Regions from separate parts of the Mesorhizobium sp. Root695 genome, predicted to be linked through region 1. Evidence: riboswitches for the same ligand, from Rfam matches in the RefSeq annotation. Region 1 holds a riboswitch; the other holds the start of a gene.
What was found. A riboswitch is a leader RNA that binds a small molecule or an ion and turns the genes downstream of it on or off. The one in region 1 is predicted to bind S-adenosylmethionine.
Positions count from the first base shown of each region.

Region 2: another riboswitch for S-adenosylmethionine. It lies ahead of metX (homoserine O-acetyltransferase MetX); the one in region 1 lies ahead of ASD99_RS06945 (O-succinylhomoserine sulfhydrylase).

Region 1 covers NZ_LMHO01000005.1:19,722-29,929, reverse strand. The annotation lists gene ASD99_RS06970 (aspartate aminotransferase family protein) at 1-131, shown strand, start outside; gene argF (ornithine carbamoyltransferase) at 149-1,060, shown strand; gene ASD99_RS06960 (Hsp33 family molecular chaperone) at 1,180-2,187, shown strand; gene apaG (Co2+/Mg2+ efflux protein ApaG) at 2,226-2,618, opposite strand; gene ASD99_RS06950 (ceramide glucosyltransferase) at 2,864-4,015, shown strand; gene ASD99_RS06945 (O-succinylhomoserine sulfhydrylase) at 4,024-5,211, opposite strand; SAM riboswitch at 5,269-5,346, opposite strand; gene ASD99_RS06940 (2'-deoxycytidine 5'-triphosphate deaminase) at 5,425-6,519, shown strand; gene ASD99_RS06935 (hypothetical protein) at 6,541-6,954, opposite strand; gene araD1 (AraD1 family protein) at 7,018-8,010, opposite strand; gene mmsB (multiple monosaccharide ABC transporter permease) at 8,217-9,509, opposite strand; gene mmsA (multiple monosaccharide ABC transporter ATP-binding protein) at 9,506-10,208, opposite strand, start outside.
Region 2 covers NZ_LMHO01000011.1:93,809-104,016, reverse strand. The annotation lists gene ASD99_RS12790 (DUF1330 domain-containing protein) at 185-505, shown strand; gene metW (methionine biosynthesis protein MetW) at 516-1,130, opposite strand; gene metX (homoserine O-acetyltransferase MetX) at 1,127-2,296, opposite strand; SAM riboswitch at 2,411-2,488, opposite strand; gene hisC (histidinol-phosphate transaminase) at 2,627-3,736, shown strand; gene ASD99_RS12770 (prephenate/arogenate dehydrogenase family protein) at 3,743-4,678, shown strand; gene ASD99_RS12765 (sugar kinase) at 4,685-5,608, opposite strand; gene ASD99_RS12760 (DUF2125 domain-containing protein) at 5,616-6,614, opposite strand; gene ASD99_RS12755 (gamma-glutamylcyclotransferase) at 6,765-7,286, shown strand; gene ASD99_RS12750 (aldo/keto reductase) at 7,408-8,355, shown strand; gene ASD99_RS12745 (LysE family translocator) at 8,448-9,074, shown strand; gene ASD99_RS12740 (lysophospholipid acyltransferase family protein) at 9,100-9,900, opposite strand.

The sequences.
Region 1 (10,208 bases):
CTGGCGACAACGTCATTCGCCTGCTGCCGCCGCTCACCGTCACCGATGCCGAGATCCACGAAGCGCTCAAGCGCATACGCGCCGGCGCCAAGGGCCTGGCGGAGGCGATCGCCTCCGCCGCCGCGAAGTAATCCCGGAACCATTGCTGATGTCAGTTCGCCATTTCACCGATCTTTCCGCCGTTTCCGAAGGCGACCTGCGCTTCATGCTGGACGACGCGGTGGTGCGAAAGGCCCGTCTTAAGGCCGGCGAGCGGACCAAGCCGCTCGAAGGTAAGGTGCTGGCAATGATCTTCGACAAGCCGTCGACGCGCACGCGCGTGTCTTTCGACGTCGGCATGCGCCAGCTTGGCGGCGAGACCATCATGCTGACCGGCACCGAGATGCAACTCGGTCGTTCCGAGACCATCGCTGACACCGCCAAGGTGCTTTCGCGCTATGTCGACGCAATCATGATCCGCACCACCTCGCATGAGCGGCTGTTGGAACTGACCGAGAACGCCACCGTGCCGGTGATCAACGGACTGACCGACGACACCCATCCCTGCCAGCTGATGGCCGATATCATGACCTTCGAGGAGCATCGCGGTCCGGTCGCCGGCAAGACCATCGCCTGGACCGGCGACGGCAACAATGTGCTGCATTCGCTGCTCGAGGCCTCGGCCCGGTTCCGCTTCAACCTCAACGTCGCCGTGCCCGAGGGCAGTGAGCCGGCGCAGAAGCGTATCGACTGGTCGCAGGCACATGGCGGCAAGCTGCACTTCACCCGCTCCCCCGAGGAAGCCGTCGACCAGGCCGACTGCATCGTCACGGATTGCTGGGTGTCGATGGGCCAGGAGCATCGCGCCCGCGGCCACAACGTGTTCTCGCCCTATCAGGTCAACGCCAAGTTGATGGCGAGAGCCAAGCCTGACGCGCTGTTCATGCACTGCCTGCCGGCGCACCGCGGCGAGGAGGTGACCGACGAGGTCATCGACGGACCGCATTCGGTGGTCTTCGACGAGGCCGAGAACCGGCTCCATGCCCAGAAGGCCGTGCTCGCCTGGTGTCTTGGCGCATGAAGTGTCTGGGAGCTTGATCTGCGGAGGTGTGATGCCTATTTGCGCCGCATCACGCAAATCAAGCGCGTTTCGAGGCATGCTCCCGAGAGGGCGGCTTGGCCGCGCTCTGGAGCTTTGTCATGTTGAAAACCTATCAAGTGACTGAACATCACCCCAAACTCGGCGAATTCGGCTACGCCGGCGACGATCACGTCGTGCCGTTCGAGGTCGGCCCGCTCGACGTGCGCGGCCGCACCGTCCAGCTCGGGCCGATGCTCGACGCCATCCTCAGCCGCCACGATTATCCCGAGCCGGTCGCCCGCCTGCTGGCGGAAGCCTGTGTGCTGACCGTGCTGCTCGGCACCTCGCTGAAGTTCGAAGGCAAATTCATCCTGCAGACTCGCACCGACGGGCCTGTTGACATGCTGGTCGCGGATTTTTCCACGCCCTCGGCATTGCGCGCCTATGCGCGTTTCGATGCCGACCGGCTGGAGGCGCTGGTCGCGGCAGGCGAAACATCGCAGCAGACCCTGCTCGGCAGCGGCGTGCTGGCGCTCACCATTGACCAAGGCGCTCATACGCAGCGCTATCAGGGTATCGTCCAGCTCGATGGCGAGACGCTGGAAGATGCGGCACGCACCTATTTCCGTCAGTCGGAGCAGATCCCGACCGATCTCAGGCTGTCGGTGGCCAAGCTGCTGACGCCCGGCCCCGGTGGCGCCCGCGAGCAGTGGCGCGCCGGCGGCATCCTGGCGCAGTTCCTGCCGCAGTCGCCCGAGCGCATGCGCGTGCCGGACCTGCCGGGTGGCGATGGCTATCCGCGCGAGGAGATCGACGATCCGGCCGACAATTCCTGGCAGGAGTTGCTGGCCCTGCTCGGCACCATCGAGCCGACCGAACTGATCGACCCGACGATCGGCGCCGAGCGGCTGCTCTACAGGCTGTTCCACGAGCACGGCGTTCGCGTCTTCGGCGGCGTTCCGGTCGCCGACCAGTGCTCGTGTTCCCGGGACAAGATCCGCGGCATCCTCGAGGGTTTTTCCGCGCAGGAGATCAAGGACAGCACCGAGGACGGCGGCATCCACGTCGCCTGCGAATTCTGCTCGAAGCAATATGACTTCGACCCAGCGGAATTTGCGGCTCAGTAGGAAAGTCTCCCTTCTCCCCGTTCACGGGGAGAAGGACGCTAATTCACCGTCCGCCGCGTTCCCGGCAGATCGAGTGAAAACGCCGGGATGGCGATGTCGAACGTCTCGCCCCGCTTGTTTCGCATCGTGTAGTGCCCGACCATGATGCCGGACGGCGTCGAGAGCGGGCAACCGGACGTGTATTGGTAGCTGTCGCCGGGATTGAGTTCGGGCTGGTCGCCGACGACGCCGGCGCCGCGAACCTCCTCGACCCGGCCGGTGCCGTCGGTGATGTGCCAATAGCGCGACAAAAGCTGAACGAAATCGTCCGACTGATTGTCGATCGTTATCTGATAGCCCCAGACATAGCGGTTCTCTGAGGGATTCGAGCGATCCTCCAGATAGAACGGCCTGACCTGCACTTCGATGTTGCGCGTGACGGCGCTGTACATAAGCGGCTCCAAAAACAATCCGGTAACTCTCGGCGCTCGTTGCAGGCTGGTCAACGGTGCGCGTCCCTTCATTGCCGATCGAACGGCAGGTGGCGGCAAAGAATGTCATTTAAGTGACACATGACAATGATGGTGTGCGCCGACCAGTGCCGCGCGACTCGGGCGCTCTGTCGAACTGTTGAAATCGGTCGTCCTGCCAGCCAGATTGTTCTGGCGGACCGGTTTTCTGGAGTGACCGGATCTCGATGGAACTCACTCTCATAGCCGCCGCGCTTTCGACTGCCCTTATCCTCTCAAATCTCGCCAGCATCGTGCTTGCCGCTTCACGTCTGAAACGGCGCCGCATTATCGCGCCGCCGGCCGGCAAGCCGCGGCCAGTGTCGATTGTCGTGCCGTCGCGTGGCGTCGAGCCGTTCACGCGCGAGACGCTGGAACGTGCCTTCTCGCTCGACTGGCCGCACTACGAGCTGATCTTCTGCGTTGCCCATGCCGACGACCCGGTGGTCAAACTGATAAACAGGGCAATTGCCCGGTTCCCGAAGGTGCCGGCCCGGCTTCTGGTCGGCGACGACCGCATCAGCGCCAATCCGAAACTCAACAATTGCGTCAAGGGCTGGGAGGCCGCGCGGCACGACTGGGTTGCCCTGGCCGATTCCAACGTGCTGATGCCGAGGGATTACGTCCAGCACCTGATGGCTGCATGGCGGCCGGATACCGGCCTTGTCTGCTCGACGCCGATAGGCTCGCGGCCGGCCGGTTTCTGGGCTGAAGTCGAATGCGCTTTCCTCAACACGCTGCAGGCGCGCTGGCAATATGCCGGCGAGGCACTCGGCCTTGGCTTTGCCCAGGGCAAGAGCATGCTCTGGAACAAGCCGATGCTCGACGCCAATGGCGGCATCCGCGCGCTGGCGGCCGAGATCGCCGAGGATGCCGCCGCGACCAAGCTGGTCAATGGCCTCGGCCTGCGAGTCAATCTCGTCGCCGCGCCCTTCGAGCAGCCGCTCGGCCGGCGCACGTTTGACGAGATCTGGTCGCGTCAGGCCCGCTGGGCGCGCCTGCGCCGCGTCACCTTCCCGCTGTTCTTCGCGCCCGAAATCCTGACCGGAGCTGTGGTGCCGCTGGCGCTTGCGCTGCTTGCGGCGGCAAGTGCCGGCGTCAGCCTCTGGGCAACCGCAATTGCCGTATTGGCCGCCTTCTATCTTCCCGAGTGCGCCCTGGCCTGGTCCAAGGGCTGGTACCTGTCGCCACGCATGGTTGCCGCGATCATCGCGCGCGACCTGATCCTGCCGGCAATGTGGGCGCGCGGCTGGCTCGGCGGCGCCGTCGACTGGCGCGGCAATGCGATGACCATCGGCACCAAGGCGGCCGAGCTGGAAGAGACGCCGTCCGGCGCCTGAAAGCCCTCTTATTTGGCCTTCAGAGCCTGCGCGATGTCCTCTAGCAGATCGTTGGTGTCCTCCAGGCCGACCGACAGTCTAAGCGTGCCCGCCCCAATGCCGAGTTCGGCGCGCGCCTCGTCACTCAGATTCTTGTGCGTCGTTGTCGCCGGGTGGGTGATCAGGCTCTTGGCGTCGCCGAGATTGTTGGAGATCAGCACAATGTCGAGCGCGTTCTGCAAGGCGAAGGCCGCCTGCTTGCCGCCCTTGACGTCGAGGCAGATCAGCGTCGAGCCGCCCGACATCTGCTTCTTGACGATATCGGCCTGCGGGTGGTCGGCCCGCCCGGGATAGATGACACGGGCGATTTCCGGCCGCTCGGCCAGGAAGTCAGCGATCCGGCCTGCGCTTTCTGTCTGCTGGCGCACCCGCAGCGGCAGCGTTTCCAGGCCCTTCAGCAGCGTCCAGGCGTTGAAGGGCGACAGGCTGGGACCGGTGTGGCGGAAATAGTCATGCAGGTTCTCATCGATCCACTTCTTGTCCGACAGGATGACGCCGCCGAGACAGCGACCCTGGCCATCGATATGCTTGGTCGCCGAATAGACGACGATGTGGGCGCCGAGTTGCAAGGGCTTCTGCTGCAGGGGCGTGGCGAAAACATTGTCGACGATCAGCCTGGCGCCTATCGAATTGGCAAGCGAAGCGACGGCGGCGATATCGACCACTTCCAGCGTTGGGTTGGTCGGGCTTTCCAGGAAGAACAGCTTGGTGTTCGGCTTGACCGCCTTTTCCCAGTTGGCGATGTCGGTGCCGTCGACCAGCGTCGCCTCGATGCCGTATCTCGGCGCAAGCGTCTCGACCACCCAGCGGCACGAGCCGAACAGCGCACGCGCCGCCACGATATGGTCGCCGCCCTTGGCGCTGCACAGAAGCGCAGCCGTCACCGCGGCCATGCCGGACGCGGTGGCGCGGGCGTCTTCCGCACCTTCGAGTGCGCACATGCGCTTCTCGAACATATCGACGGTCGGATTGGCGTAGCGCGAATAGATGAAGCCCGGCTCCTCACCCTTGAAACGGGCTTCGGCGGCCTGCGCCGTTTCGTAGACATAGCCCTGGGTGAGGTAAATCGCTTCAGACGTTTCGCCGAAACCGGAACGCAGCGTTCCGCTGTGCACGAGTGCTGTCTGAGGCTTCCAGTTGCGCTTATTGGTGCTCATCGCTCTTCTTCCAGACACAAAAAAACCGGCCGCGAAAGTCGCAACCGGTCCATACGGCCTTGCGGCCCGACGGTCCTTTAGCGACTTGTTTAACGTGGCTGCAAGCCGACCGGCCAAATCACCACGGGATAACGACCCTTTAGACCCGCGCCACGCTTGCGTCAATTGCCGGCTTCATTAAGAGGTTTGTACCAGCGGCTAAGGAGCGGAGCCTTGCGGCAGACAGGCATTCTTCCCGATCAGGACATCTCGGCGCTGTTCCAGTCCGGCGCGCTGAAGTCGACGCGCGCGCTCGATGCCGGCCAGATCCAGCCCGCCAGTCTTGATCTCAGGCTCGGCGACAAGGCCTGGCGGGTGCGTGCCTCCTTCCTGCCCGGCCCCAACCACAAGGTTTCGGAAAAACTCGATCGGCTGCAGTTGCACGAAATCGATCTTGCCGAGGGCGCGGTGCTGGAGACCGGCTGCGTCTACATCGTGCCCTTGCTTGAAAGCCTGGCATTGCCGGCAGACATTTCGGCCTCGGCCAATCCGAAGAGCTCGACCGGGCGGCTCGACATCTTCACCCGTGTCATGACCGATCGCGGCCACGAGTTCGACAAGATCGCCGCCGGCTATCATGGTCCGCTCTATCTGGAGGTCAGCCCGCGCACCTTCCCGATCGTCGTCCGCACCGGCTCGCGGCTGTCGCAGGTCCGTTTCCGCACCGGCAATGCGCTGCTCTCGGAAGCCGAGCTGTATGAATTGCATCGCGCCGAGATGCTGGTCGCCACCGAGCCGCCGAACATTTCCGGCGGCGGCATCGCGCTGTCGATCGACCTCAATGGCGATCAGAACGGCCTGGTCGGCTATCGCGGCAAGCATCACACCGGCCTCGTCGATGTCGACAAGCGCGCGGCACAGGAGGTCGTCGACTTCTGGGAGCCGATCCACAAGAGCGGCGCCGGCGAGCTGGTGCTCGATCCCGACGAATTCTACATCCTCGTCAGCCAGGAAGCGGTGCATGTGCCGCCGCTCTATGCCGCCGAGATGACGCCCTTTGATCCGCTGGTCGGCGAATTCCGCGTCCACTACGCCGGCTTCTTCGATCCGGGCTTCGGCCATTCGGCGTCCGGTGGCACCGGCAGCCGGGCGGTGCTCGAGGTGCGCAGCCACGAAGTGCCGTTCATCCTCGACCATGGCCAGATCGTCGGCAGGCTGGTTTACGAGCATATGCTGAAGCGGCCGCAGGCACTCTACGGCACCGATCTCGGCTCCAATTACCAGGCGCAGGGCCTGAAACTCTCCAAGCATTTTAGAGCGGCGCGCTAATCCTCGCCGCCGAGGCTGGTGTCAGCCGCGAAAGAGATATTCCTTCGCGGCGCCGAGGCAGGCGTGGAACTCACCGATAAAGAGCAGCTCGCGCACCGTCAGGCGCTTTTTGCCCCAAAATCCCTTGGTCTGTTTCTCGTCGTCGAGCGACGCGCTTGTGCCGTATTTCAACGGGAACAACTGCTTGTCGAGGCATTCAAGGACATAGGCCCGTGCAGACTCGATGCCGCAGGCTTTGGCTTTCTCGTTGAGCTTGTCGGCGCGCATCTCCGATGTCATGCGGTTCGCATTGCGCATCAGAAAGCCGACCTGCGTCTTCGAGTAACCGGTAGCCAGAAGCTGGCTGGTCATTGCCGACCGGGCTTCGCGATAGGATGCCGGGCTGCAGCGCGCCGCGCTGTAGGCCGTCGAGGAGAAACAGGCAAAGGCAAGCACCAGGCCGATGAATGCAATGCCAAGCCGTATCCGGTTCATTCCTCGTCCCAATTCTGCGCTAGCTCACAGGGCCTTCACCTCCACCTTCACCGGCTTTTCGATCTCAAGCGGGTTGCGTAGCGGCAGGCCGAAATCTCCGGCTTCGATCTCGAACACGTCGCCGGCCTCGGTCTTGATGCCGTCGGCGAAGGACAGCGTCGCCGTACCGAACATATGCACATGCACGTCGCCCGGCTGGCGGAAGGCCGCGTATTTGAAGTGGTGATGCTCAAGATTGGCGATTGTGTGCGACATGTTCGCTTCGCCGGACAGGAACGGCTTTTCCCACAACACCTCGCTGTCGCGCACGATGCGCGAGGTGCCACGGATATCGGAAGGCAGGTCGCCGATCAGGATTTCCGGGCCGAACGAAGCATTGCGCAGCTTGGAATGGGCCAGGAAGAGATAGTTCACGCGCTCGGTCACATGGTCCGAGAATTCGTTCGACAGCGTGAAGCCGACGCGGAAGGGCGCGCCGTCGTCGCCGATGACATAGATGCCGGCCACTTCGGGCTCTTCCCCGGCGTCCTTGGCGAAAGCCGGTGACAGGAGTGCGGCACCTGGCGCCACCGCCATCGTGCCGTTGCCCTTGTAGAACCATTCCGGCTGCACGCCGATCTGGCCTTTCGCGGGCTTGCCGCCCTCCAGCCCCATGCGGAACATCTTCATGGAATCGGTTAGCTGCTCCTCGCCATCGGCACTGAGCTTCTTGTGCATGGAGTCGCGTGTCGCGGCTGAGCCGAGATGCGTCAGTCCGGTGCCGGTCAGGTGCAGATGCGCCGGGTCGGGATGGTTGATCGGCGACAGCAGCCGCCCTTTCTTGTAGGCCGCTTCGAGATCGACCGTTTCGCCGAGCCCCTTGCGTTCGATCAGCGCGGCGAGGCCGACGCCGGTGCGGGCAGCCTCCATCGCCAGCGAATAGACGCTGCGGGCGCCGTTTATGATCCGGGTCTTGCCGCCGTTGCGGGCAACGACGCGGATGGTCTCGGCGTCGTCAAGGATCTGGGAGATCAGCATGATAAATCCTCTCTCATTTGCCTTGGCAGGGCTGCCAAAACAGCAAACCTTGCTCAGCGCGGCCGGGACGTCGTCCATGCCACGGTTGATATTCTCCGTTCGGATTGCGCTCGCGGGCCTGGTCCCTCAGGGGACTTCTTTACGCCGGCGGGTTTGCCGGCAGCGCCGCGATCGTATGCCTCCTGCTTGCCTCGACTAAAGTCTGTTCAAGCCTTGTTCTTGTTGTACACGTCGAAGATCACGGCACCGAGCAGCACCAGGCCTTTGACCACCTGCTGCCAGTCGACATTGACACCCATGATCGACATGCCGTTGTTCATGACGCCCATGATGAAGCCGCCGACCACCGCGCCGATGACCTGGCCGACACCGCCCATCGCCGAGGCGCCGCCGATGAAGACGGCAGCGATCACGTCGAGCTCGCTGCCGAGGCCCGCGGCCGGCACCGCCTGCCCAAGGCGGGCCGCGATGATCAGGCCGCCAAGCGCCGACAGAACGCCCATATTGACGAACACCATCAGCGTCAGCCGCTCGGTCTTGATGCCCGACAGCTGCGCTGCCTTGGCATTGCCGCCCATTGCATAGATGCGGCGGCCGATAGTCATGCGCTTGGTGACGAAGACGAACAGCGAAATCAGCACGCCCATGACGAGCAGCACCACCGGCAGGCCCCTGTAACTGGCGAACTGGTAGACCAGGAACAGCGCCAGCGCGCTGCCGACCAGCGTCTTGATGACGAACAGGGTAAAGGGTTCGGCCTCGTAGCCATGGCGTTCGCGTTTGCGTCGCGTCCTCAGCCCGAAATAGGCGTAGGCCAGCACAGCGATCAGGCCCAGCACGATCGTCGTCATGTGGAGGGTCAGGCCGCTGCCCATGATGGTCTTGCCGGCCGCGTTAACCGTCGGCGGGATAAGCGTCAGTGGCCCAATGACATCCGGGATGAAGCCGGAGCTGAGCGCCTTGAAGCCATCGGGCAGTGGGCCCACCGAGGAACCGCCGCCCAGCAGCGCCTGGCAGATGCCGCGGAAGATCAGCATGCCGGCCAGCGTGACGATGAAGCTCGGTATTCGGTGATAGGCGATCCAGTAGCCTTGCGCGGCGCCGATCGCGCCGCCCACGATGAGGCAAATGATCGACACCACCAGCGGATTGCTGAACGGGCCGAGCGGCCAGATGACCATCATCATCGCCGCCAGTGCGCCGATGAAGCCGGCGACGGAGCCGACGCTGAGGTCGATATGGCCCGAGACGATGACCAGCAACATGCCCAGCGCCATCACGATGATGAACGAGTTCTGCTGCACCAGATTGCTCAGGTTCACTGGCTTGAACAGCGTTCCGGAGGTGGTGAACTGGAAGAACACCATGATGGCGATCAGCGCCAGTATCAGGCCGTATTCGCGCAGGTTCGTCGCCAGCGCCGAGACGGCGATGCGTGGACGCTGCGGCACGTCTTCGGCGACTTTGCTTTGCGGGGCGGGGGCGCTTTCCGTGCTCATGCTGCTTTTCCTTCTCCCCGAACGATGGCGCGCATTATTTTTTCCTGGCTTGCGTCCGCCGCGGGCATTTCTCCGACTATGCGTCCTTCGTTCATGACATAGATACGGTCGGTGATGCCGAGCAGTTCTGGCATTTCCGACGAAATGACCACGATCGCCTTACCTTCGGCGGCAAGCCGGGCGATGATCGTGTAGATTTCGTACTTGGCGCCGACATCGATGCCGCGCGTCGGCTCGTCGAGGATCAGCACTTCGGGGTCCGCGAACAGCCATTTCGACAGCACCACCTTCTGCTGGTTGCCGCCGGAAAGATTGCCGGTCATCTGATAGACGCTGGAAGCGCGGATATTGGTCTTCTTGCGATAGTCGTTGGCCACGCTGAGTTCGCGCATGTCGTCGATCACGCTGTGGCGCGAGACGCCGCCGAGATTGGCCAGCGTGATGTTGTGCTTGATATGGTCGATGAGGTTGAGGCCGTAGGTCTTGCGATCCTCGGTCACGTAGGCGATTCCGTGTTCGACCGCCTTGCTCACCGAGGAAACATCGATCGGCTTGCCCTTGAGCAGCACCTCGCCGGTGATACGGCGGCCATAGGAACGGCCGAACATGCTCATGGCGAATTCGGTGCGGCCGGCGCCCATCAACCCGGCAATGCCCACCACCTCGCCCTTGCGCACGTTGATGTCGATGCCCTTGATG
Region 2 (10,208 bases), on a different contig from region 1:
TAGCGTTCCAATTGCAACAGCATTGCCAGACTGGGCGTTTGCGAATCACCAGCGGAAATCGGCCGGCTGCCATACGATAGCATGTATACCATTACTTCAGACGTAATCGCTTCGCGCTCGACGTTTGGTCAGATTGCCCTTGCGAGGCCCGCAACGCGGCTTCGATTGAAAGGGGAATTCAGTCATGACCGCTTACGCCGTCGCCCATATGCGCCAAGCCACAATGGGTCCGCAGATCATCGAATATCTGCACAAGATCGATGCCACGCTGGAACCTTTCGGCGGCCGTTTTCTGGTTCATGGCGGCGATGTGGAGGTGATCGAGAACAACTGGCCTGGCCATCTGATCATCATCGAATTCCCCGACAGGCAGCACGTGCATGGCTGGTACAATTCATCAGCCTACCAGGCGATACTGGCGCTGCGCACGGACAATTCGGAGGCCGATGTGGTGTTCGCCGACGGCGTCGAACATCAGCACAAGGCCACGGATGTCCTGAAATAGCGAGCGGCTACTACCGCTTCAGCAAGAACACCGCCTGCTGGCCGAAGAAGTTCCAGAACCACCACGGCATCGACAGGCCGATCTTCTGGCCATTGGCGTCGAGCGCCGTCGCCTTCTCCACGGTCGCGCCGAGTTCGTCGCACAAATTGACGAAGTCGCGGATGGTGCAGAAGTGGATGTTGGGCGTGTCGTACCAGGAATAGGGCAGGTCCTTGGTCACCGGCATGCGCCCCTGGATGAACAGCGACAGGCGCACCCTCCAATGACCGAAATTGGGGAAGGACACGATGGCGCGGTTGCCGATCCTGAGCAATTCGTCGAGCACCAGCTTCGGGTTGCGTGTGGCCTGCAGCGTCTGCGACAGGACAACGAAGTCAAAACCCTTGTCGGGATAGAATTCGAGGTCCTTGTCGGCATCGCCCTGTATGACCGACAGGCCGCGCGCCACACATTCGTTGACGCCGCGCTGCGACAGCTCAAGCCCACGGCCGTCGACCTGCTTGGTGTCCTGAAGCAGCTCGAGCAGCGAGCCGTCGCCCGAACCGACATCAAGGACGCGCGACTGTGGCGGGATGAGGTTGGCGACGACCTCGAGGTCGACGCGCTGGTCGCGGTTGACACTCATGATGTGAGTCCTCTCGCCCGGGCCGCCGAGCCGATGAAGCCGTTGATGGCCGCAAACAGTTCCGGCTCGTCGAGCAGGAAGGCATCGTGGCCGCGGTCGGTCTCGATCTCGACGAAGGATACCGATGCGCCGGCCGCGTTGAGCGCATGCACGATCGAGCGGCTCTCCTCGGTGGGGAACAGCCAGTCCGAGGTGAAGGACACCAGGCAGAAGCGGGTTTTGGTGCCGGCGAAGGCGTCGGCCAGCCGGCCGCCATGGTCGGCGGCGAGGTCGAAATAGTCCATCGACCGCGTCATGTAGAGGTAGGAATTGGCGTCGAAGCGGTCGACGAAGGTCATGCCCTGGTGGCGCAGATAGCTTTCGATCTGGAAGTCGGCATCGAAGCCGAAGGTCAGCGCTTCGCGATCCTGCAGATTGCGGCCGAATTTCCGGTGCAGGGCGGCTTCCGACAGATAGGTGATGTGGGCGGCCATGCGCGCCACCGCCAGGCCCTTTTCCGGGCGTTTGCCGTGCTCGAAATATTTGCCGCCATGCCAGTCCGGATCGGCCATGACGGCTTGCCGGCCGACCTCGTGGAAGGCGATGTTCTGCGAGGAATGGCGCGCGCCGGTGGCGATCGGCAGCGCCGAGAAGACGCGCTCCGGATAGCTCGACGCCCATTCCAGCACCTGCATGCCGCCCATCGAGCCGCCGAGCACGCAAAACAGTTTCTCGATGCCGAAATGGTCGATCAGCATCTGCTGCGCGCGCACCATGTCACGGATGGTGATGATCGGCAGGTCGAGCCCATAGGGCTTGCCGGTGGCGGGATTGGTCGAGGCAGGTCCGGTGGACCCCAGACAACCGCCGATGACGTTGGAGCAGATGACGAAGAAGCGGTTGGTGTCGATGATCTTGCCGGGGCCGATCAGCACCTCCCACCAGCCCGGCTTGCCGGTCACCGGATTGGTGCTGGCGACGTGCTGGTCGCCGGTCAGTGCGTGGCAGACGAGGATGGCGTTGGAGCGAGCATCGTTCAGCGTGCCGTAGGTCTGGTAGGCGATCTGGAACGGCGACAGCAGCGTGCCGGCGTCCAGCTTGAGCGGCTTGTCGGACCCAAAACGCAAAACCGGGCTCGACGGCTGGTCGGCCTCGTTGTTGGTTTTGCGGGCGCGCAGAACGGCCATGACATCCATCTCACACTTTGAATCCACGCACCGTGCTTTTCGAAAATCGATGCCGATGTGGGTGTCCGGCCGGCGCGGACAACAAAAAACCGGCATTGCAGTCGCAAAGCCGGTTACAGGATGCAAACGGCCCTTTAGCAAGTTGTTTAACGTGGCTGCAAGCCGACCGGCCAAATCACCACGGGTGTTTGTACCCTTTCTAGGGCTGTGGCGCGCCGGCGTCAACGGCCCGCCTTGGTCCGGAGGCTGTCACCTCTCGACATTGCGGGCCACGGCTTGTATTTCCGCTGCGGCTTCCCTCAGGAAGCGCTCTCGACGGATTTTTGCGACATGAACCAGATACCGGACAAGGCACGTCCAACCCCACGCGCGGGCATCATGGACATCGACGCCTATGTGCCGGGCAAGAGCACGGCACCCGCCGGCGTCGCCAAGGTCTACAAGTTGTCCTCGAACGAGAATCCGCTAGGTCCGTCGCCGAAGGCGATCGAAGCCGCGCGCGAGATTGCCGGCAAGCTCGACATCTATCCCGACGGCACCGCCAGGCGGCTACGCGAAGCGATCGCCGAGGTGCATGGCCTCAACCCAGCCAACATTATCTGTTCCAACGGTTCCGACGAGATCCTCGGCCTGCTGGCGCAGACCTATCTGGCGCCCGGCGACGAGGCCGTCATCACCGAACACGCCTTCATGGTCTACAAGATCTACATCCAGTCGGCTGGCGCCGTTCCGGTGACGATCAAGGAAAAAGACGAGCGCGCTGATATCGACGCCATCCTGGCCGCCGTCACGCCGCGCACCAAGATCGTGTTCCTCGCCAATCCCAACAACCCGACCGGCACCTATGTGCCGTTCCAGGAGGTGCGGCGCCTCCATGCCGCACTGCCGAAGAACGTGCTTCTGGTACTCGACGCGGCCTATGCCGAATATGTTCGGCGCAACGACTACGAAGCCGGCATCGAGCTGGTCGGCAGCGCCGAGAACGTGGTGATGACCCGAACCTTCTCCAAGATAGGCCTTGGTGGAGCGCGGATCGGCTGGATGTACGCGCCGATGCACATCGTCGACGCCATCAACCGCGTGCGTGGCCCCTTCAACGTCAATGCGACGGCGATCGAAGCCGGCATCGCCGCGATCCGCGACCGCGCCCATGTCGAGCGCAGCGTGGCGCACAACGAAACCTGGCTGGCCTGGCTGAGCGAACAGATGGCCGGGCTCGGGTTGCGGGTGACGCCCAGCGTGGGCAATTTCATCCTCATTCATTTTCCCGAGGATGAGAAACATTCCGCAGCGGCGGCGGACGACTATCTGACGGCGCGCGGCTATATATTGCGGCGCGTTTCCGGCTATGGCTTTCCCAACGCGCTGCGCATGACCGTCGGCACCGAAGAGGCCAATCGCGGCGTTGTCGCCGCTCTCACGATATTCCTGAAAAGCTAGAACACCATGACATCACCGATGTTTGAGAAGATCGCGCTGGTCGGCATCGGCCTGATCGGCTCGTCGCTGGCCCGCGTCATCCGCCGCGAGGGTCTGGCCCGTCACGTAGTCATCTCGACCCGTAGTGCGGCGACGCTGGCGCGGGCAGAGGAGCTTGGGCTCGGCTCCTCCTACACCACGGATGCAAGAGAGGCGGTCCGCGATGCCGATCTGGTCATCGTCTCGGTGCCGGTCGGCTCATCCGGCGCGGTGGCCGAGGAAATCGCGCCGGCGCTGAAGAAGGGTGCGATCCTTACCGATGTCGGCTCGACCAAGGCATCGGTCATCGCGCAGATGCAGCCTTATGTGCCAGCCGGCGTCCATTTCATTCCCGGCCACCCACTGGCGGGCACGGAAAAATCCGGCCCCGATGCCGGTTTCGCCGACCTGTTCGACAATCGCTGGTGCATCTTCACACCGCTGCCCGACACCGACCCGGATGCGCTGGAAAGGCTGTCGGAATTCTGGCGCCGCTGCGGCGCCAACATCGACACGATGGATCCCCAGCATCACGACATGACGCTGGCCATCGTCTCGCACCTGCCGCACATCATCGCCTACAACATCGTCGGCACCGCCGATGACCTGCAGTCGGTGACCAAGTCCGAAGTAATCAAATATTCCGCTTCCGGCTTTCGCGACTTCACCCGCCTTGCCGCTTCCGACCCGACCATGTGGCGCGATGTGTGCCTGCACAACAAGGACGCCATCCTCGAAATGCTGGCGCGGTTCTCGGAAGATCTGGCGTCGCTGCAGCGCGCGATCCGCTGGGGCGATGGCGAAAAACTCTTCGACCTGTTCACCCGCACCCGCGCCGTGCGCCGCTCGATCATCGAGGCCGGCCAGGACATCGACGTGCCCGATTTTGGCCGGCAGGCGGTAGAGCACCCGGCCAAGAGCTGAACTGTTTCAGGCAGGCCAGGTCGCGGCAACCATGGCCAGAGTCTCGGCGCGGTTCGGCGCGCCCAGCCTGCCGCCGAAGCGCAGGCATTTGAGCGCGGCGGCCGCACTGGCAAAGCGCAAAGCCTGCTCGACCGGCATGGCTTCCGCCAGCCCGACGGCGAAGGCGCCATGAAAGACATCGCCGGCGGCGAGCGTATCCACCGCCTTGATCCTCGGCGCCGCGACATGGCGCACACAGCCTGCGGAACTGTCGTGCCACCAACTCCCCGCCGCGCCGCCGGTCACCGCGACAAAGGCGTCAGTGCGGCTGGCGAGATCGGCGCAAGCCGTTTCCGGATCGAGCGCCTGGCCGCAGACAATGCGCGCCGCCGGCTCCGAAGCGACGATGTGCGTGGCGAGCGGCAACAGCTGTTCCAGGACCTCCAGCGGCGCGGTGTCGGCATCGAGGATCGCCGGACGGCCACCGGTCCGCGCCGCCTTCAGGGCAAGTGCCGCCGCACCCGGCCAGCGGACATCGACCAGTACGGCGTCGAATGCCATGAGGTTAGCGACCGGCAAGGCTTCGGGATCGGCCTGGGCAAGCCTGTCATAGAACGGCACGATGATGCGCTCGCCATGCGCGTCGACCAGGATCGAGGCCAGCGCCGAGCTCGCGCCTCTGACGCGGCGCACAAAGGTGCAATCGACGCCTTCGGCCTCGATGCCGGCGATGAGCTGGTCGGCGACGGTATCGTCGCCGGCACTCGCCCACAGCGATACATCGGCGCCCAGGCGGTGGGCTGCGCAGGCAGCGCTCGTGGCCATGCCCGAGGCGATCTGGACTCCATCGGAGGCGATGAACTTGCCCTGATGCACGGGCAATGTCTCGACACGCAGGATGGTGTCCAGCGTCAGTGCGCCAACGCTCAGCAGCTTCACGGGTCTTGCCATGGCAGCGCTATTCCACCGGCTTGATCTTGCCCAGCGGAATGAAGCCGAGCGAGGCCTTGCCCTTGACCACCTTCAGCGGCATCGACGGTTCGTTGCCGAGCACCGCCAGGGCGGCAAAGCCCTGCTCGATCTGGCTTTTCTGCTCCGTTATGGCGGCGCCCAGGATGGCCGCCACCGCCTTCGGGTCCTTCAGCCTGATCATCAGATTGGCGTTGATCAGGCCCTCGGCATCGACCGAGAGCGGTCCCGAAACAGTGATGCGCGCCGTCCCCGACGACAGGTCGAGGCTGCGGATTTCGATCGCCTGGCCGCGCAGGCTCTTCACCTGCGTGCCGATCAGCGCGACGCCGTTCTTTAGCGTGACGTCGCCGCTGACGTCGAGCGCCGGCAGCACGCGCCCGCCGATCGCATTGGGATCGATCTCCAGATCGCCAAAACTGCCGATATAGTCAATGTCCTTGCCATTCGGCTGCAACTGACCTGATGCCTTGCCGGCGCTGAACAGTTGCACCGGATCGGTGTCGTCGGCCGGATCGGTCTGGCCGGACAGGCCCTCCGCTTCCAGAGAAATCCGCCGCGGCAGCGGCCACCACAATTTGACGTTGGCTTGCAGATTGTCCCAGTCGATCCAGAGCGGCACCATGTCCGGAACGGAGGTCCTGAGCGGACCGCGCAGATTGGCAACCGGTGACAGAGGCCGGATGATCTGGGCGGCCGCGTTGAAGCTACCGGCCGAAGCGGCGATGTTCCTGGCATCGTCCTCGTAGGCCAGGTTGTCGCAGGAGACGGTAAAGCTCAGGGGATAGCCGCTGACTTGCAGATTGGCGCAGCCGGCTTCGACACCGGTCTTGTTGAGCGTGGCAACCGCCTTGTCGGCCTCATTCCTGACGCGGTCGGCCAGATAGAACCAGCCGCCGCTGTAGATGGCAAACAGCACAACGATGAACGCGGCAAGCCACAACAGGCGGCGACGGTTACTCGGCTGGCGTTCGTCACTTGACGTCATGCTTTGGCTCTCGTTAACGCATGGGTGTTGCGGACGGACAGTCGATTCCGCCAACGATAGGTAGACAGAGACGAATAGTTAGACGGGACGGGCAGAAAAAACATCGGTCCCGGTGCGGTGTTGGCATCTTTTGCAATCAGGCGCGGCGATATGGGCGATTTTTGGGTGTTTGGCTATGGTTCGCTGATCTGGCGGCCGGGTTTCGCGCATGTCGAGACCCAACGCGCTCGCCTGCATGGCTACCGCCGGTCGCTCTGCGTCTATTCCTTCGTGCATCGCGGCACGCGTGAACGACCGGGGCTGGTGCTCGGCCTCGACCGCGGCGGCTCCTGCATCGGCCTGGCGTTCCGCGTTCCCGGCGACTTGCGCGACGAGGCCATCACCTATCTGCGCGAGCGCGAGCTGGTCACCAACGTCTATCTCGAGCGCTTGCTCAAGATTCGCCTAGACGGCGGTAGCACAGTCGACGCTGTAGCCTACATCGTCGACCGCCAGCATGAGCAATATGCCGGCGCACTCGATGCGGCGGATGCGGCGGCCGTGGTGCGCGGCGCGGTCGGCCAGTCCGGCAACAACGAGGACTATGTGCTCAGCACGCTGGAGCATCTCGAGGCGCTGGGCATCCGCGACCACTGGCTGGAGGATGTCGCCAGGCAGGTCGCGCCTTTGTGAAGCTGGCTCTGCGGAAAAAGCCGGCCAGGCCTTTGACCTCGATCAGGCAAGACCTAGGTTAGACCACGAACCTCAGCGCGCGGTCGCCATTCGTCCGCCCCAATCATCCCGGAGATCCGCCTTGCAGAAACGCCGCCTCGGTCGTACCGACCTGTCCATCGCGCCGCTGGTCCTGGGCGGCAACGTCTTCGGCTGGACCGCCGACGAGAAAACCTCGTTCGACCTGCTCGACCGTTTCGTCGGCGCCGGCCTCAATGCCGTCGATACGGCGGACGCTTATTCGCGCTGGGTCTCCGGTCACAAGGGCGGTGAGTCGGAAACCATCATCGGTAAGTGGATGAAAGACCGTGGCAATCGTGACAAGGTCGTGGTGATCACCAAGGTCGGTTCGGATATGGGGCAGGGGCACAAGGACCTGTCCGCCGCATACATCGAAAAGGCCGTCGACGCATCGCTGAAGCGGCTCCGGACCGATGTCATCGACCTCTATCTGTCACATTGGCCAGACCCGACGACGCCCTATGAGGAAACGCTCGGCGCTTACGAGAAGCTGCTCGCCAAGGGCAAGATCCGCTATGCTGGCTGCTCGAACCTCGATGCCGGCCAGTTGCGTGCCGCGCTCGATGTGGCCAGCCTGCGCAGCCTGCCGCGCTACGAGGTGCTGCAGCCGGAATACAATCTCTACGATCGCTCGTCCTTTGACGGGCCGCTGCGCGATCTGTGCGTGGCCGAAGACATTGGCGTGATCACCTATTTCAGCCTGGCCAAGGGTTTTCTCAGCGGCAAATACCGCAGCGAGGCCGATCTCGGCCAAAGCCCGCGTGGCGGTGGGGTGAAAGACTACCTCAATGCGCGCGGCATGCGCATCCTTGCAGCGCTTGATGCGGTGTCTGCCAGGCATTCGGTCAAGCAGGCTGAGGTGGCGCTTGCCTGGGTTATCGCACGGCCAGGCGTCACCGCGCCGATCGCTAGCGCCACCAAACCCGAGCAGATGGACAGCCTGATCAAGGCGGCGTCGCTGAAACTGAGCGCCGCCGACATGGCCGAACTCGACAAAGCGAGCGGCTAACGTTTTCGGCGGCCGCTCCTCGCACGAACGTCCAAGACGACCCTCTTGCCTTGCCATACCGTCCCTTTGCACGGGGCAAGGCAGAGGGTGAGATGACTGAGCCGCTTCTTTTGCAGCCGGACCTTTGGCGTCAGCTGCTCGCGCTGGTGCTTGCCTCGGCCGTCGTCATGGGCAGCCCGGGACCGGCAACGATAAGCGTCACCGCGGTCGGTGCGGCCTGTGGTTTGCGCCACTCGCTGGGCTATGCCTGGGGCATCATCCTGGGCACGATCACCGTGCTTTTGGTCGTCGCGACCGGGGTCATGGCGGTGCTGATGTCGGTGCCGAAGCTAGCGCCGTTGCTGGCTGTCGCTTCCACGGCCTACATCCTCTATCTCGCCTTCAAGATCGCGACGGCGCCGCCGCTGGCGACGCGCGCCGCCGGGGCTTCGCGTCCAACATGGCTGGCCGGGTTTCTTCTCGCGATCGCCAATCCAAAGGCCTATGTGGCGATCGCCGCCGTGTTCGCCGGTGCTTCGTCGAAACTGGACGCTGCTGAGCTTGGTCTGTGGCTGAATCTGGCGGTTCTCGCCCTGATGATCGTTGCCATCCATGCTCTGTGGCTTGTCGCGGGGGCAGCGTTCGCGCGCTTCCTGCGCCGGCCGGCGGCCTCGCGGATCATCAATCTGGTCTTTGCCGCGACGCTGGTGTTGACCACCGCGCTGGCCGTGTTCGGCTGAGACCTGCCGGCCGGAGACTTCCGGTTCAGACTTTGGTTCTTGCAGCCGCATCCAACTCTTGCAGCCTTTTCACCGCCGTCGGCGGCAAGGCAGGTGGGTTCGGGCCGCGCGCCGCATCAATCAGGAACTGGTCGCAGGCGGCCTCGGTTTCACCGATCAGCCGGGCCATGAATTCTTCCTTGCCCAGCCCCGGTGGAATCGGCGGCAGGAACCGCGCCTTGATGGTGCCGGGATAGCGCAGGAATTTGCGGCGCGGCCAATAGAGACCGGCGACATGGGCGACCGGCACCACCGGCACGCCAAGCTGTGCATAGATTTCGACGATGCCGTATTTGTAGGCCGGTTCGTCGCCCGGCGCACGGCGCGTGCCCTCGGGATAGATGATCAACTGGCGGGGATTGCGCGCCATCTCCTCCTTGGTCGCGGCGACCACGGCCTTCAGCGCCTTCGAACGGCTGCCGCGATGAACCGGGATCATGCGCATCTTCATGATGTACCAGCCAAAGAACGGGATCCAGGTCAGCTCGCGCTTGAGGATGTAGAGTGGGTCCTGAAGGAAGGGGAAGAAGGCGATCGCGTCCCAGAACGACTGGTGCTTGGGCGCCAGGATGAAGGAGCCTTCGGGCAGGTTTTCCTGGCCGGTGATGTCGCTCTTCGTTCCGGCGATCTTGCCATAGAGCCACATCGAGGTGCGCGACCAGAATTTGGGCACGAACCAGGCGCGGTGACGGGGCGACAGGAAATAATAGGGGGTCCAGAGGATCATCTGGACGATCAGGTTGACGTAGAAGACGAAATTGAACGTCAGCGATCGGACATAGAGCATTGGGGAGGCCCGGTGAGGAGGTGTGCGTTGGTTACACCAAGCACGGGGAAAAAGGAAATGGCCTCCGGGCACTCTGAACGGCGAAGAGAGCGATCCGTCGATCGGTGACCGGTCCGGTTCCGCTACATCAGTCGCGCCAATCGCTCCTTCACGCGTGGGGAAAGAGCGACATGGCTTCGAGGCGATCTATAATTTCTTCCAGAAAATGGAAGGACAGGTTACGAATATGTCATCTGCATTTGAATGATGGAAGGCATTATATTGCGTCTGTCGGCCTGCCTGTAGCATGGCCTCGTAAAGGAGTTGTC